DNA from 4 places in the Streptomyces sp. WY228 genome. Region 4 is predicted to be linked to each of the others. Evidence: riboswitches for the same ligand, from Rfam matches in the RefSeq annotation. Region 4 holds a riboswitch; each other region holds the start of a gene.

The links. A riboswitch is a leader RNA that binds a small molecule or an ion and turns the genes downstream of it on or off. The one in region 4 is predicted to bind cyclic di-AMP.
Positions count from the first base shown of each region.
Region 1: it holds a riboswitch for cyclic di-AMP, as region 4 does, so the genes downstream of both, KV381_RS32340 (LysM peptidoglycan-binding domain-containing M23 family metallopeptidase) here and KV381_RS28630 (M23 family metallopeptidase) in region 4, are expected to answer to the same signal.
Region 2: it holds a riboswitch for cyclic di-AMP, as region 4 does, so the genes downstream of both, KV381_RS17010 (M23 family metallopeptidase) here and KV381_RS28630 (M23 family metallopeptidase) in region 4, are expected to answer to the same signal.
Region 3: it holds a riboswitch for cyclic di-AMP, as region 4 does, so the genes downstream of both, KV381_RS13675 (transglycosylase family protein) here and KV381_RS28630 (M23 family metallopeptidase) in region 4, are expected to answer to the same signal.

Region 1 covers NZ_CP079114.1:7,380,445-7,384,647, reverse strand. The annotation lists gene KV381_RS32345 (SGNH/GDSL hydrolase family protein) at 1-762, opposite strand, end outside; gene KV381_RS32340 (LysM peptidoglycan-binding domain-containing M23 family metallopeptidase) at 924-1,880, opposite strand; cyclic di-AMP (ydaO/yuaA leader) riboswitch at 1,886-2,044, opposite strand; gene KV381_RS32335 (tyrosine-protein phosphatase) at 2,488-3,300, shown strand; gene KV381_RS32330 (DUF6126 family protein) at 3,320-3,493, opposite strand; gene KV381_RS32325 (helix-turn-helix domain-containing protein) at 3,558-4,166, opposite strand.
Region 2 covers NZ_CP079114.1:3,893,094-3,897,296, reverse strand. The annotation lists gene KV381_RS17015 (PP2C family protein-serine/threonine phosphatase) at 1-1,211, shown strand, start outside; cyclic di-AMP (ydaO/yuaA leader) riboswitch at 1,422-1,574, shown strand; gene KV381_RS17010 (M23 family metallopeptidase) at 1,586-2,620, shown strand; gene KV381_RS17005 (aldo/keto reductase) at 2,883-3,830, shown strand; gene KV381_RS17000 (PrsW family intramembrane metalloprotease) at 3,839-4,203, opposite strand, start outside.
Region 3 covers NZ_CP079114.1:3,168,063-3,172,265, forward strand. The annotation lists gene eno (phosphopyruvate hydratase) at 1-1,073, opposite strand, end outside; gene KV381_RS13675 (transglycosylase family protein) at 1,406-2,110, opposite strand; cyclic di-AMP (ydaO/yuaA leader) riboswitch at 2,116-2,292, opposite strand; gene KV381_RS13680 (transglycosylase family protein) at 2,585-3,622, opposite strand; gene KV381_RS13685 (cytochrome P450) at 3,799-4,203, opposite strand, start outside.
Region 4 covers NZ_CP079114.1:6,534,560-6,538,762, reverse strand. The annotation lists gene KV381_RS28635 (GntR family transcriptional regulator) at 1-578, opposite strand, end outside; gene KV381_RS28630 (M23 family metallopeptidase) at 757-1,572, opposite strand; cyclic di-AMP (ydaO/yuaA leader) riboswitch at 1,586-1,754, opposite strand; gene KV381_RS28625 (pitrilysin family protein) at 1,979-3,349, opposite strand; gene KV381_RS28620 (pitrilysin family protein) at 3,376-4,203, opposite strand, start outside.

The sequences.
Region 1 (4,203 bases), 850 kb from region 4:
TCGCCCGATCCACGGCACCAGGTATTCGCGGGCCCACTGGATGTTGTCGCGCCGCTCGTCGAAGGGGCTGCGCTGGGCCTGCGGCGGCCATGGCTGGTCGGGGTCGGCGGGCACGGCGTGGCCGAGGACCTGGGCGGCGCGCAGGGCGACGCGGGTGTGGCCCTCGGGCGAGAGGTGCAGCCGGTCGGCGTCCCACGCGCGCCGGTCCTGGACCGAGCGCAGCGACCACAGGTCCAGCACGGGGCACTGGTAGCGGTCGGCGATGGCCCGCAGATGGACGTTGTACGTGGCGATCTTGCCGCGCATGTGGCGCAGCACCGGAACGCCCCGGGTGTCGAAGCCGGTGGTGACCATGACCGTGCCGACGGCGTTGCTCAGGTCGGCGACCGCACGCTCGAAGCGCTCGGCGAGGTCGTCGGGGTCGGTGCCGGGCCGGATGATGTCGTTGCCGCCCGCACAGAAGCTGACCAGGTCGGGGGCCAGTTCCTTGGCACGGGGGATCTGCTCCTCGACGATCTGGTCGAGGAGACGTCCTCGTACGGCGAGATTGGCGTAGCGGAAGTCCCCGTGCGGGGAGTCCTCGGGGCCGGCCTCCGTGTCGGGGGCCGGGAGCCGGTCGGCGAGGAGCACCGCGAAGCGGTCCGCCCAGCCGACATAGGTCCCGTCGGGGCCGGGGTCGCCGACGCCCTCGGTGAAACTGTCGCCAATCGCCGCGTACGACCCGATGATGTGCTGCTGGTTGTTTCTCGAATCGTCTGCCACAAGGACTTATCCTGCATCGTCCGATGTGACCTACGCGACCGTAATACGGGGTTGACGGGTGGTGAGATAGACCACCCGGTCAGGTTTTGGTAAAGCCGGAATAAAGGGAGGGGCGGTGCGCCGCCGCGCACCGCCCCTCGGACACTTCCGGTCCTGCTCGGTCAGACGGAGACGCCGTGCTGACGCAGGTACGCGATCGGGTCGACGTCCGAGCCGTAGCTCGGGCCGGTGCGGACCTCGAAGTGCAGGTGCGGGCCGGTGGAGTTGCCGGTGGAGCCGGAGAGGCCGATCTGCTGGCCGCCGGTGACGGTCTGGCCGACGGAGACGTTCAGCGAGGACTGGTGGGCGTACTGCGAGTACATGCCGTCCTCGTGCTGGATGACGACCTCGTTGCCGTACGAGCCGCTGTTGCCGGCCGAGACCACGGTGCCCGGTCCGATGGCGAGGACGGGGGTGCCGGAGGCGGCCTGGAAGTCCGAGCCGGTGTGGTAGCCGCTGGACCAGCTGGCGCCGGAAGCGCGGTACTGGGTGGTGACGTTGGCGTTGGCCAGCGGGGCGGACCAGCCGGAGCCGGTGGCCTCGGAGGAGCCGGTCTGCGCGGAGGCGCCGGAGCCCTCGGAGTCGTCGGCGGAGATGGTGTCGCCCTTCGGGGCTTCCTTCGGCGCGGCCTTCGGGGCCGGAGCGGCCTTCTTCGGGGCGGCCTCGGGAGCGGCGGACTTCTCGGCCGGGGCGGAGCCCTTGGCGCCGAGGGTCAGCTTCATGCCCGGGTGGATCAGGCCGGGGTTCTCGCCGACGGTGGAGCGGTTGTCCTGGTACAGCTTCTGCCACCCGCCCTTGAGCTGGTGCTCGGCCGCGATCTTCGACAGGTAGTCGCCGGAGACGACGGAGTACGCCTTCGGGGCGGCCTTCGACGCGGCGGGAGCGGCCGACGGGGCGGTGTGCGCGGCGGCGACCGAGGCGGCGGCGGGCTTCGCGGCGGGAGCGGCCCGGTCGGCGGCGCTCGCGATGCCGGCGCCGATGAGCGGGAGGGCGAGTGCGGCGCCACCGGTGCCCGCGGCGAGGACGCCGCGGGAGATCGGGCCGGACTTCGGACGACGGTGCTTACCCTTTGCGGGCATGGGGGATTTCCTCTCCGGCGCCTGCGAGGTGAGCTGTCGGGTTCGGGCTGGAGATGCCCGGTCGCGTTGCGGCGACTTCACCCCGAGCCGGTCCGGATCGCTCCGGACCGGCGGCTTACCTGGTTCCCCCGCTCCTGCCACACGTGAGTGGGTGGGTGCGAATTCCGGGCGGCGGCAGGATTAGGCGGTCCGTCCGGATTGCGGCGACCGTAAACCGGTCAGGACGAGCGGAACAAGCCATCGGTTGCGCGCCGGAATCATCGATTCGATATCGCATCGGATTTCCCGTCACACTCCGTGGATTACGGATCTTGGATTTCCTTACGGGCAAGGGAAATACCCCGGGGCGCGCTCACCACGGTCCGTCACGGATATGATCCCGCTCACCTCTGAAATCCCATCTCCCCCATTAGCGGGGCATGTTCTGCGAAATACACCAATACGGACATGCCGTCGGCGGTGCTCCTGACGCCGGGTCAGTCCGGCCTCGTCGGCACCCCGCATCGAGGTGTCGACCGTGATGATTTTCTGTCGAATCGATGTCGTATCGTCACGGGAGCGCCCTCGCCGGCGAGCCGCGCCGACGCCAGAGATCCCAGGAGCCCCCGTGACGCAGCAGGTGCCGCAGGTCCCGCCGACAGAGACCGTGCTGACCGGAGTCCGCAACTTCCGCGACGTGGGCGGGCTCCCCACCACGGACGGGCGGCGCACCGCCTTCGGCCGGCTCTACCGCAGCGGCCACCTGGCGCACGCCACCGCCGAGGACGCGGCCTTCCTCGGCGGGCTCGGACTGCACACGGTCTTCGACTTCCGGCACTCCGCCGACCACCGCCTCGACGGTTACGACATCGAGCTGCCCGGTGTCCGCAATGTCAGCATTCCGCTCTCCGACCCGGCCGACGGCGCGGAGTTCTGGCGGCTGGTGAGCGACGGGAACATCGAGCAGCTGCGCTCGGTCCTCGCGGACGGCAAGGGCGTCGACCGCATGATCCGGATGTACCGCGCGACGATCGAGGACCGCACCGTCGAGCACAGCCGGGTGCTGCACGCGCTGGCCGAGGACAGCGTCCCGGCCCTGATGCACTGCGCGGCGGGCAAGGACCGGGCCGGTCTCTCGATCGCGGTCGCCCTGCTGGCGGTCGGCGTGGAGGTGGAGGCGATCGAGGAGGACTACCTCAAGTCCAACGACCTCCACCGCCGCTACAACGTGAAGCGCTCCGACGCGTCCGAGGCCGGTATGTCGCCCGAGGTGCTGGAGCTGCTGGACCCGCTCTTCGGGGCGCGGCCGGCCTACCTCGCGGCGGCCTTCGCGACCATCGAGGAGAACTGGGGCACGACCGACCGCTACCTCACCGAGGGGCTGAAGATCTCCTCCGGTACCCGGGAGCGGCTGCGCGAGCGCCTGCTCGACCAGGACTGACCCGCCCGGCGGCGGGCCGTCACTTGCTCCCGGCCACCACGAAGAGCAGGTAGAGGAAGCCCGCGATGACGTGGCCCGCCACCAGGTAGGCGAAGAGCCGGATGACGACGCCGCGCGGCATCCGCTTCTCCTGCGGGTCCTCGTTCACGCGACGTCCGGGGCCCAGCGGGTCGTAGTGTTCGGAATCGGACATGACGGTCCTCTCTGTCGGCCTCGCGGCCGGTGGAGCGAAGGATGGAGCCGGCGGGGACGGCCGGTCAGCGCGCGTGGAGGGCGTTGCCGAGACAGAGCTCGGCGGCGGGACTCTGCAGCAGGGTGTGGACGAAGAGCAGCTCCGCGCCGCCGCGGTCGACGGCCGCAATCCGGTGCGGGGTGAGCGAGTCGAAGTGGGCGCTGTCGCCGGGTTCGAGGTCGTGCACGGTGTCGCCGAGCCCGACCCGCAGCCGCCCTTCCATGACGTACAGCCACTCCTCGCCGGGATGGACCCGGACCAGGTCGCCCTGGGCCCCGTACGGAACACGTACCCGCAGGGCCTGCATCGCGCGGCCGGAGCCGCCCGCCTGCCGGTACATCCAGCCGTCCGCCTCCGCCCCCTCGAAGCCGCCGCCGCGGACGATCGCGTCCCGTTCGGGCGGCTGCTCGCCGAGGAGCTCGGAGACCGTCGTACCGTAGATACGGGCCAGCCCCAGCAGCATCGGCAGCGAGGGCTGCCGGCGGCCGGTCTCCAGCCGGGAGAGATGGGCCGGGGAGAGCCCGGCCCGCCGGGCGGCGGTCTCCAGGGTGAGACCACGGCTTCGGCGCAGGTCACGCAGTCGGGGTGCGACGCCGGGGAGCTCGTCCGGCACCCCTTCGTCCGGAGGGTTCATGGATCCATTGGGCCAGTATCTTTCCTCCGAGGCAAAT
Region 2 (4,203 bases), 2.6 Mb from region 4:
GGCGCAGCGGCACGGCGGGGAGCATCGACGCCGTGGGCCGTGCGGTGTTCGGCGCCCCGGGAGGCGATGTGACACCGGGCGGCCGGGGGTCCCGGCGGTTCGTCCGGATGCTGCCCGCCCTGCTGATCATCGGCGGGCTGATCTTCGACTCGCTGGCCCCGCCCAACTTCACCGCCGTCCCGCTGTTCGTCGCGGCCCCGCTGATCGCCGCGCCGTTCTTCTCGCGGTCCAGGACCGTCCGCACGGGCATCGCCGCGGTCGTCTCCGTCATCGCGATGCGGCTCTCCGACGGGACGTCCACCCAGGTCGTTCCGGTCATTGAGATGATCACCGTGCTCACCGCCGCGGCGCTGGCCCTCGTCATCAACGGCGTCGTGCGGCGCGGCAACGAGCAGCTTGCCTCGGCCCGGGTGATCGCGGAGACCGCCATGCGGGCCGTGCTGCCGACGCCGGCCGAGCGGATCGGCGGGCTCCAGGTGGCCGCGCGGTACGAGGCGGCGCAGGCGGACGAGTTCGTCGGCGGCGACCTGTTCGCCGTCGCGGACACCCCGTACGGCGTACGCCTGGTGGTCGGCGACGTACGCGGCAAGGGGCTCGGCGCCGTCGAGGCGGTGGCGGTGATCATCGGGTCGTTCCGGGAGGCCGCCGAGCAGGAGCGCTCGCTGGAAGGTGTGGCGCAGCGGCTGGAGCGGGCGCTGGCCCGGGAGGGGACGCGGCGGTACGGGCTGGACGCCATGGAGGGGTTCATCACCGCCGTACTGGCCGAGATCCCGCCCGGTTCGGCCTCGCTGCGCCTCGTCAACCGCGGCCATCCGGAGCCGATCCTGCTGCACGCGGACGGCACCTTGGAGGTGCTGGCGCCCTCGATGCCCGCGCTGCCGCTGGGGATGGACCTGGGGGTGTGGCCGGACCGGGCCGACGAGTGGGAGATGCCCGCCGGGGCGACGCTCCTCGCGTTCACGGACGGCCTGTCGGAGGCCCGGGACGCGAACGGGGTCTTCTACGATCCGGCGGCCCGGCTGCGCGGCCGGATCTTCCCGGGCCCCGAGGAGCTGCTGTCGGCGCTGACCGACGACGTACGGCTGCACACCGGAGGGCGGACCACGGACGACATGGCGCTGCTCGCGGTCGGCCGGCCGGCGGAGGGGCAGCCCGCGCGCCGGACGACGGTGAAGATCGTGGGCCGGGGCGAAGACACGGTGCGTAGTTGAAGGGCACCGCTCCGCATAACATTTGACACACCGTCAGAAAAAGCAGTGCGGCTGAGTCGCAGTCAAGTCGCCCGATTCCGCCCGCTTGCGACCCGTACATCCCCGCTGTGTCCCTTAATGATCAACAGGAACAGCTTGGAATCGGGCCCGGGTGTCTATTAACGTTCGATAACGCAGCGCGGTCGTCCCAGCCGTCGTCAGAGACGGCACCGCGCGCGAGCGCCGAATTCCGCAAGGGAACCGGGGAACCACCTACATGGGGTGAATCGGACGCCTGCGTCTCGTGAGAGACGGAGGGGCCCGTAGGAGACCTTCCTGCTCCGAACCCGTCAGCTAACCCGGTAGGCGAGAAGGAAGGAAAGGAGTGCGCCCACGTGGCGTCCAACAAGCCTGCCCCTGAGGCCCCGTCACCCTTCAGTGCCGACACCTTCGGTGACGCGGAGCGGTCCTGGGAGGAGTGGAATCCCACCGAGGAGTCCATCCGGCCCGTGCGCGGCAGGCACCGCGTAGCCAAGCAGCGTGGTCTGGCCCGTAGCTCCACCGTCCTCGGGGTCGGCGTCATAGCGGCCGTCGGTGCGGGTGGCATGGCCACCGCGCAGGACAAGGCCCCGGTCTCCATCTCTCTTCCCGATTCCATCGCGGACAACCTCCCCGACGCCAAGTCCCTTCCCGGCGTCGGGTCCTTCATGTCGGACGCCGCCGAGCCCGCGCCGGTCGCCGCCGCCGCGCCGCTCACCACCGCCGGCCTCACCACCGCCGAGGCCGAGGAGGGCGCCACCGACGCGGGCGAGGCCCTGCGCGCCCGGATCCTCCAGCAGGCCGAGCAGCAGCAGGCCAGCGCCGACGCCGAGGCCAAGGCCGCCGCCGAGAAGGCCGCTGCCGAGAAGGCGGCGCAGGAGGCCAAGAAGCAGCAGGACCAGGCCGAGGCCGAGGCAGCCGCGAAGAAGAAGGCCGAGGAGGAAGCGGCCGCGAAGAAGAAGGAGGCCGAGCGTCTCGCGAAGCTCGCCGCCAGCTTCTCCCTGCCCACCTCCTCGTACACGATCACCTCGACCTACGGTCAGTCCGGCGCCCTGTGGTCCTCGGGCCAGCACACCGGCCTGGACTTCGCCGGGTCGGCCGGCACGCCGATCAAGGCCGTGCACGGCGGCACGATCACGTCGGCCGGCTGGGCCGGTTCGTACGGCTACCGCACGGTGCTCCAGCTCGATGACGGCACGGAGGTCTGGTACGCGCACCAGTCCTCGATCGACGTCTCGGTCGGCCAGAAGGTCACCACCGGCGAGACCATCGGCCGCATGGGCGCCACCGGCAATGTGACCGGTGTCCACCTCCACATGGAGGTCCGCACGGCGGGCGGTTCGGCGATGGACCCGATGGCCTGGCTGAACAGCAAGGGCCTCTCGGTCTGAGCCCCCGGCCTCGCACGCCTTCCTGTGCGGGGCCCGGGCCGCGGTTCCCGGGCCGTTCGGTCCGATTCCTCGGCCCTCCGGCTGACGACGCACGTCCTTCGCCTTCGCCCCACCCCGAAACCCCGGCAGCCCTGACGCACACCCCCCCGACGTCAGGGCTGCCGGTCTGTCCGGGGACGGCCGGCCCACTCGGCCCGGACGGCCTGACCGGGTTCGCGCGGCGATGGAATACCACCCCCGCCCCGGCCCGTTGAACCCTCACATGACTTCTGCGCGCACCCCTCTCGGCACCTCCGACCTCCAGGTCTTCCCCCTCGCCCTCGGCGGCAACGTCTTCGGCTGGACGGCGGACGAGGAGCAGTCCTTCGCGGTCCTGGACGCGTACGTCGCGGCCGGCGGCAACTTCATCGACACCGCCGACGCCTACTCCTCCTGGGTCGAGGGCAACCGGGGCGGCGAGTCGGAGACCGTCATCGGCAGGTGGCTCGCCTCCCGGGGCAACCGCTCCGACGTCGTCGTCGCCACCAAGGCCGGCGCCCATCCCGATTTCCGCGGCCTGTCCGCCGGCACCCTCAAGGGCGCGGCCGAGGCCTCGCTGCGCCGGCTCGGCACCGACCACATCGACCTCTACTACACGCACTTCGACGACGAGACCGTCCCGGTCGAGGAGATCATCACCGCCCTCGACCAGCTGGTGAAGGACGGCAAGGTGCGCCACATCGCCGCCTCCAACATCAGCCCCGAGCGGCTGCGGGCCTCCCTCGACTTCTCCGAGCGCGAGGGCCTCGCCCGGTACGTCGCGCTCCAGCCGCACTACAACCTGGTCTCCCGCGACACCTACGAGGGCGAGCTCCAGGACACCGCGGCCGCCGCGGGCCTCGCCGCCGTCCCGTACTACGCGCTCGCCTCCGGCTTCCTCACCGGCAAGTACCGCCCCGGTACGACCGTGGAGAGCGCCCGGTCCGCGAAGGCGGGCGGCCACCTGGAGTCGGCGCAGGGCCGCAGGGTGCTGGCCGCCCTCGACCAGGTCGCCGGGGAACGGAACGCCGAGATCGCGACGGTCGCACTCGCCTGGCTCGCCGCACAGCCGACCGTCGCCGCCCCGATCGCCTCCGCCCGTACGGTCGAACAGCTCCCCGCCCTCGTCGCGGTCGCCGACCTGGAGCTGACGGACCGGGAGATCGCGCTGCTCACGGAGGCGTCGGCCTGACGGAACCCCTACTGCGGCGGCCGGCGGTGGCTGTGCGGTGGGCCGCTGTACGGCTGCTGCGGGACCGGGCCGCCGTAGCCGTATCCATGCCCGTTTCCGTACCCGTACCCGTTTCCGTACGGCGGCGGCCGGTGGTGGGCCGGCGGGCGGTGGGACGTGAGGCGGGCCGCGTGGGTGAGGGCCGGGGCGGCGATGTCGCGGCGTTGCCAGAGGTGGTGCAGCAGCTCCCGCTCGCGGGCGCCGAAGTCCGGGCCCACCGCGCCGTGGCGGGCCCGGCGGCGCAGGCCGGCCAGGGAGGTCGCGAACGACTCGTACTCCGCGACCGCGCGGGCCGCCGCCCGGCCCCGGGTCCGGTCCTGCTGCCAGTGGCGGG
Region 3 (4,203 bases), 3.4 Mb from region 4:
TTGAAGCCGTTGCGCTGGGCCAGCTCGACGGCGTCCAGGGTCTCGGTCAGCGAACCGATCTGGTTGACCTTCACGAGCAGGGCGTTGGCGGAGCCCTCCTCGATGCCGCGGGCCAGGCGCTCGGGGTTGGTGACGAAGAGGTCGTCGCCGACGATCTGGACCTTGGAGCCGATGCGGTCGGTGATGACCTTCCAGCCGGCCCAGTCGTCCTCGTACAGCGGGTCCTCAATGGAGACCAGCGGGTACGCGGAGACGAGCTCCTCGTAGTACTCGGTCATCTCGGCGGCCGAGCGGGACTTGCCCTCGAACTCGTAGACGCCGTCCTTGTAGAACTCGGACGCGGCGACGTCGAGCGCGAGCGCCACGTCACGGCCCGGGACGTAGCCGGCCTCCTTGATGGCCTCGACGATGAGGTCCAGGGCGGCGCGGTTGGACTCCAGGTTCGGGGCGAAGCCGCCCTCGTCGCCGAGTCCGGTGGACAGGCCCTTGGTCTTGAGGACCTTCTTCAGCGTGTGGTAGATCTCCGCGCCCCAGCGCAGGGCCTCGGAGAAGGACTCGGCGCCGATCGGCGCGATCATGAACTCCTGGATGTCCACGTTGGAGTCGGCGTGCGAGCCGCCGTTCAGGATGTTCATCATCGGAACGGGCAGCAGGTGCGCGTTCGGGCCGCCGAGGTAGCGGAAGAGCGGCAGGTCGGACGCCTCGGATGCGGCGTGCGCGACGGCCAGCGAGACGCCGAGGATGGCATTCGCGCCGAGCGAGGCCTTGTTCTCGGTGGCGTCCAGGTCGAACATGGCCTGGTCGATGAGGCGCTGCTCGGTGGCGTCGTACCCGACGAGCTCCGGGCCGATCTGCTCGATGACGGCGAGGACGGCCTTCTCGACGCCCTTGCCCTGGTAGCGGTTGGGGTCACCGTCGCGAAGCTCTACAGCCTCGAACGCGCCGGTGGAGGCGCCGGACGGAACAGCAGCACGGCCCGTGCTGCCGTCGTCGAGGCCAACCTCGACCTCGACCGTGGGGTTGCCCCGGGAGTCGAGGATTTCCCTGGCTACGACGACGTCGATGGACGGCACGAGGCATCTCCTTCTGGGATCTGACACTGGTTGTGCAGGGTCACTGTGGCCTTGCGACCCGAGCCTATCCGGCCCGGCCGCGTCGACCGGCCGACCGCCCGTCTCCTGGGACGAAAAAGGACCCAAGGACCGGCGTAACGGGACAAAACTCTAGATATCTACTGAGCGGTAACACGTGTTGCCGACAAGAGGTGAACGCAACCGCACCCCTCCCGGGCCTCCACCCACGAAGAACCCGGCCCGGCGCGCTGGGGGATGAGCGCGTCGGGCCGGGAAGCCGTGCGAGGAGAAGTGCCGCCGGACGCTTCTCCTCCGGGGAGGAGATGCGGCGTCTACTTCAGGTGGAGCTGCTGACCCGGGAAAATCAGGTCGGCGTCCTCGACGATGTCGTCGTTGAGCTTGAAGAGCTTGCTCCAGCCGCCCTTGACGCCCTCCTTCTCGGCGATCTTGCTCAGGGTGTCGCCGGCCTTGACCTTGTACTCGCCGTCACCCTTCTTGACCTTCTCGCCGGTCGGGGTGGTGACGGTCTTCTTGCTCTCGGCCTTGGGGGCCTCGCGCTGCTCGGAGCGCGTGGTGGGCTGCTCGGCCTGGCGCTGGGGCTGCGCCTGCTCGGGCTTGCTCTCGGACTGGCCGGAGCCGGTGTTCACACCCGGGTCCACACCGTCGTTGGTGAGGCCGCCGGCGCCGGCGCAGGCCCAGGCGCCCGGGCCCTGAAGGTCGAGGAGCTTCTCGGCGGTGGCGATCTGCTGGTCCTTGGAGGCCAGGTCGGCACGCGCGGCGTACTGCGTACCACCGGCGGCGGCCCAGCTGGACTGCGAGAACTGCAGTCCGCCGTAGTAGCCGTTGCCGGTGTTGATGGACCAGTTGCCGCCGGACTCGCACTGGGCGACGGCGTCCCAGGTCTCGACGGAGGCGGCGGACGCGTTGGTCGCGCCCATCAGCGGGACGGCGACGGCGGCACCGGTGACACCCGCGAGGGTAGCGATACGGGTGGCCTTGGACGGGCGGCGGTGCTTGCCCTTGCTGTTCAGCAGCATGGAACGAATCTCCTCACCGACGCCTACGAGGTGAGCTGTCGGGTTCGGGCTGATGAGTTGCCCGGTCGCACGGTGCTGCGTGCGACTTCACCCCAAGCCGGTCCCGTACACCCCCCGGAGGGGCTGTGCGGACCCGGCGGCCTACCTGGGTCCCCCGCTCCTGCCTACGGCGCTTTACGCGTCTGTTCCCTTCGACCGACGGCAGGATTCGGCGTGACGGTCGACGGGGCCCGCGGTGCGAGCGGCTCCGACCGTAAACACAGGCAACCCCGACATTCAAAGATGGACATAGGGGGCAATCAACTCGAACTCACCGCGACTGATGGGGCATTTCCGCAGGTCGGGGGCGATACGCGCGGACCGGCCGGGCGAGACGCGCCAGTTGAAGCAAAGAGACCCATGTCTCACTTCCGCAAAAGTGGACATAGGTCTCTGAACTGCCTGATTTTCCCGGGCGTTTTCGCCCGAATTGAATCAGTTGGCGGCGGGCGCCTCGGCACCTTCCGGCGCACCCTGGTCCGCGCCCTGTTCCCCGCTCTGCTCCGCGTCCTGACCCAGACCCAGGTCCAGGCTCTGGCCGGGCAGGATCAGGTCCGGGTCGGAGCCCAGGAGGTCCTTGTTGGTCTCGTACAGACCGGTCCAGCCGCCGGGCAGCTCCTGGGCGTCGGCGATGGCCCACAGGTTGTCGCCGGGCTGCACCGTGTACGCACCGGCGCCCGCCGCGCCGCCGTCGCGCGCGTCGCCGTCACCGCGCGAGGCGTGCCGGCCGGACCCACGAGGGCCGTCGTCCTGACCGCCGTCGGCCTCCTCGGGCGCGGGGGCGCCGCGGTGCTTGCCGCCCTTGCCGTCCGTGCCGGTCTCGCCGGTCGAGGCGTCGGGGGCGCCGGAGGGGTCGGTGGCGTCGGGGGCCTCGGAGGACGGCGGGGTGGTGGGCGTCACCGAGGAGTCGGGGGTCTCGCTCCCCTCCCCCGTACCGTCGCTCTCCTTCTCGTCCTTCTTCTCACCCTTACCGGACTTGTCGGCCTCGCCGGACTTGCCGGATTCATCCGCTTCGTCGGGTGCGTCCGCTTCGTCGGTCGGGGTGCTCGTCGGGTCGGGAGCCGGCGAGGTGCCCGGGTCGACGCCCGGCAGGCTGCCGTCCACCGCGAGGCCGGAGATCACCGCACAGCTGGGCCACGCCTTGGGCCCCTGGTCGTCCAGGACCTTCTCGGCGACGGAGATCTGCTGCGACCGGCTGGCAAGGTCGGCGCGGGGCGCGAACGCCGTGCCGCCGTACGCCGACCAGGTCTCCTGCGAGAACTGGAGTCCGCCGTAGTAGCCGTTGCCGAGGTCGGCGCTCCACATGCCGCCGCTCTCGCACTCCGCGACCCGGTCCCAGGTGGAGGCCTCGGCCGCGTGCGCGCCGCTCGCGCCGAGCAGCGGGATGGCGATGGCCGATCCCGTCACACCTGCGGCGACGACGATGGCGGGTGCCTGGCGAGGGCGGCGGTGTCTGCCGTTCGCGGAGCCCATGGGTATGCCTTCCGTGCGACTGACAAGCGAGTGACCTGAGCGCCGCGCAGCGGGATTTCGTGCCTGCGTCGGCGCACAAGTGACGCATGGGCAACGTGCGACCGACGCGTCGAACCGTGAACCTAGCGGGACTCGAACGTGTGTCACAAGTCGATGCAGCGCAGATCACGTGAAAGTCACAGAGTTGACAGCGTGTCACTTTTTTCGGAGCGGCTGCCCGGCTCGAACTCGACCGGAAGCGTACGCAGTCCACGCATGATGAGCCCGCCGCGCCAGCGCAAATCGTCAGGTTCTCCCGCAAGTCGCAGGTCAGGGAGGCGTCTCAACAGCGTGGCCAGCGCGGTCTGCCCCTCCAGCCTGGCCAGCGGCGCCCCCAGGCAGTAATGGATGCCGTGCCCGTATCCGAGGTGCTGATTGTCACTCCGCGCAAGGTCCAGTGTGTCCGGATCCGCGAACCGCTCCGGGTCGCGGTCGGCCGCCGCCAGCACCACCAGGACGGGATCCCCGGCGGCGATCTCCTCGCCGCCCAGGGTCAGCGCCTCGGTGGCGTACCGCCAGGTCGCCATCTCGACCGGCCCGTC
Region 4 (4,203 bases):
GCGGTCAGTGCCCTCGCCCGCTCCGCGTCGCCGCGCGCCACGGCGTCCACGATCGCGCCGCGCTCGGCCCAGGCGTCGACCGGACGGGCCGGCTGCTCGACGGCGTACATCCAGGCGATCTTGTGCCGGAGCTGGGTGAGCAGCGCGATGAGGCCGGGGCTGTTCGACGCCTGGGCGAGGGTCTCGTGGAACCAGCCGCCCAGCGAGCGCAGATCCTCGCCCTCGCCCCGGCGGGCCCGCTCCTGGCCCAGCCTGACCAGACCCCGGAGCACCTTCAGATGGGCCTCCGTGCGGCGCTGGGCGGCGCGTGCGGCGCCCAGCGGCTCCAGGAGCATCCGCAGCTCCAGGAGGTCGGCCGCCTCCTGCGCGGTGGGTTCGGCGACACAGGCTCCGGCGTGTCTGCGGGTGACCACGAAGCCCTCGGACTCCAGGGTGCGCAGGGCCTCGCGGACAGGGACGCGGGAGACCCCGTAGCGGCGGGCCAGCAGCTCCTCGGTGAGGCGGCTGCCGCGCTCGTAGACACCGGAGACGATGTCGTCACGGATTGCCGTGCATACCGAATGCGCGGGAATGCGCATGTCCGAACCTCCGCCTTGATCCCCGCGAAACGCGGCCGCCCGACGTCTGTTCCGTGACTCTATGGCAATCTGCCGGAATTTCCGATGGCAGGCCGGAATCCAGGGAAATCTTCAGGCCGGAATTGCCGAAGGCCCCGGCGGGTGCCGGGGCCTTCGGGTGGGATCGCGCACAGGCGGGTCAGACGTTCAGACCGTGCGAGCGCAGGTAGCCGACGGGGTCCATGTCGGAGCCGTAGTCGGGGGTGGTGCGGGCCTCGAAGTGCAGGTGCGGGCCGGTGGAGTTGCCGGTGGAGCCGGAGAGCCCGATCTGCTGGCCGGAGGAGACGCTCTGGCCGACGGAGACGCCGATCGAGGAGAGGTGGCCGTACTGGGTGTACGTGCCGTCCGACATCCGGAGCACGATGTTGTTGCCGTACGCGCCGCCCCAGCCGGCCTCGACGACCGTACCGGCGCCGACCGCGACGACGGAGCTGCCGGAGGCGGCCATGAAGTCCACGCCGGAGTGGCTGCCGGAGGACCAGAGGGAGCCGCCGGTCTTGTAGCCGGTGGTGACGTGGGAGCCGGCGACCGGGAGGTGGAAGGCGTTGAGCCGGGCGCGCTCGGCGGCGCGGGCGGCACGGGCCTTCTCCTCGCGGATCTCCTTGGCGCGGGCCTCGGCCTTGCGCTGGGCCTCCGCCTTCGCCTTGGCCTTGGCGGCCTTCTCGCGGGCCTCGGCGGCGGCCTTGGCCTTCGCCCTGGCGACCGCCTCGGCCTGCTGCTTCTGGGCCTGGGCCTGGGCGTCGATCTGGTCGGCGAGGGTGGCGTCGAGGGAGATGGCCTGGGTGAGGCCGGTGTCGGCGACCTTGGCGGCCTCGGTGTCCGCGGCGAGGGCCGGGGAGGACAGCGAGCCGAGGACTCCGGTGGTGGCCAGGGCCGCGATGCCGGCGGCCTGGGCGCTGCGACGCGTCAGGCGGCTCGGGGCACGGTGCTTCCCGGTGGCACGGGTGAACGCCATGGAGAGGCTGATCCTTTCCTTCCTTCTCGCCTACCGGGTTAGCTGACGGGTTCGGAGCAGGAAGGTCTCCTACGGATCCCCGCGCCGGTTCACGGCACGGGCCTCCGATTCACCCCAGGGACTGCGTGTGGGTCCCCGGCTCCCCAGGCTCGCGCCTGACGGGGACTCGGCGATGACTGCCCGGCGCCGCGGATGCGGCATACGGGTGACGGACAGCCGGGCCGACGCTAGGCGGGGCGACTTCCCATCACCAAACGGACAGGGGGATTTGTCGCGCATCCCACAGGGCAGACAGGCAACCTCTCCAACAAAAGGGAGCGAAGCTAGCCAATCGGGCAAAAAGGGAGGACCCCGGCGAACTTCCGTCCGTCGGGGTCCTCTTCGCGGCGGTGTGCCACAGGTGCCGTCAGCCGGTGACGACGGACACCTCGCCGATGCCGAGCGCCTTCACGGGCTCCGCGATCCGCGCGGCGTCACCCACGAGGACCGTGACGAGACGGTCCACCGGGAAGGCGTTGACCACGGCGGCGGTCGCCTCCACGGTGCCCGTCTCGGCGAGCCGGGCGTAGAGGTCGGCCTGATAGTCGTCGGGGAGGTGCTGCTCGACCTGGTCGGCCAGCGTGCTCGCGACGGAGGCGGCGGTCTCGAACTTCAGCGGGGCGACGCCCACCAGGTTCTGCACGGCCGTCTCGCGCTCGGCGTCGGTCAGCCCCTCGGCGGCCAGCGTCCGCAGGACCTTCCAGAGGTCGTCCAGCGCCGGTCCGGTGGACTCCGTGTCCACCGAACCGCTGATCGCGAGCATCGCAGCGCCGCCCGATTCGGGGCCGCTGGAGCGCAGCACCTGGGCGAAGGCGCGTACGCCGTAGGTGTAGCCCTTCTCCTCGCGCAGCACCCGGTCCAGCCGGGAGGTGAGGGTGCCGCCCAGGCAGTACGTGCCGAGCACCTGCGCGGGCCACACGCGCTCGTGCCGGTCGGCGCCGATCCGGCCGATCAGCAGCTGGGTCTGGACCGCGCCGGGGCGGTCCACGATGACCACGCGGCCGGTGTCGTCCGCGGTGATGGGCGGCACCGGGCGGGCCTGGGCGGTGTTGCCCGACCAGTCGCCGAGGGTCTCCGCCAGCAGCGCGTCCAGGTCGATGCCGGTCAGGTCGCCGACGATCACGGCCGTCGCGGTGGACGGGCGGACGTGGGCGTCGAAGAAGGCGCGCACGGCGGCCTGGTCGATCCGCCGGACGGTCTCCTCGGTGCCCAGGCGCGGGCGGGACATCCGGGCGGTGGCCGGGAACAGCTCCTTGGAGAGCTGCTTGGCGGCGCGCCGGGACGGGTTGGCCTGCTCGTGCGGGATCTCGTCGAGGCGGTTGCCCACCAGGCGCTCGATCTCGCTCTCGGCGAAGGCCGGGGCCCGCAGCGCCTCGGCGACCAGGCCGAGGGCCTTGGCCAGCCGGGAGGCCGGGACCTCCAGGGAGACCCGGACGCCGGGGTGGTCGGCGTGCGCGTCGAGGGTGGCGCCGCAGCGCTCCAGCTCGGCGGCGAACTCCTCGGCGCTGTGCTTGTCGGTGCCCTCGGAGAGCGCCCGCGACATGATCGTGGCCACGCCGTCCAGGCCCTCGGGCTCGGCCTCCAACGGCGCGTCCAGGAAGATCTCCACCGCGACGACCTGCTGGCCGGGGCGGTGGCAGCGCAGCACGGTCAGTCCGTTGGGCAGGGCGCCGCGCTCGGGCGCCGGGAAGGCCCAGGGGCGGGCCGTGCCGGCGGTGGGCTGCGGGTGGAACTCCATGGCTACTCCAGTCACGGCGGCGTCGCTCACTTGGCCGCCCCCTCGTGCGCGTCGGTGCCCTCTTCGCCCTCGGCGCCCTCATCGGCCTCGTCGGTCGGCTCGACGGGCTCGTACACCAGCACCGCCCGGTTGTCGGGGCGCAGGGCCGCCTCGGCCGCCGCGCGCACCTCCTCCGCGGTGACGTCCAGGACCCGGCCCACGGCGCTCAGGGCGAGCTGCGGGTCGCCGAACAGCACCGCGTAGCGGCACAGTTCGTCGGCGCGGCCGGCGACCGTGCCGAGCCGGTCCAGCCACTCGCGCTCCAACTGCGCCTGGGCCCGCTCCATTTCCTCGGGGGTGGGCCCCTCGGCGGCGAACCTGGCCAGCTCCTCGTCGACGGCGGCCTCGATCTGCTCCACCTCGACCCCGCCGGACGTCTTCACGTCCAGCCAGCCCAGCGAGGGCGCCCCGGCCAGCCGCAGCAGCCCGAAGCCCGCCGCCACCGCCGTACGGTCGCGGCGCACCAGGCGGTTGTGCAGCCGGGAGGACTCGCCGCCGCCCAGCACGGTGAGCGCCAGGTCGGCCGCGTCGCAGGCGCGGGTGCCGTCGTGCGGGAGGCGGTAGGCGGCCATCAGGGCGCGCGCCGGGACCTCCTCGTGGACCACTTCGCGCAGCTGCTCGCCGATGATCTCCGGCAGCGTCCCGTCGCGCGGCGGCTGCTTGCCGTCGTGGGACGGGATGGAGCCGAAGTACTTCTCGATCCAGGCGAGGGTCTGCTCGGGGTCGATGTCGCCGACCACCGAGAGCACCGCGTTGTTGGGCGCGTAGTACGTACGGAAGAACGCGCGGGCGTCCTCCAGCGTGGCCGCGTCCAG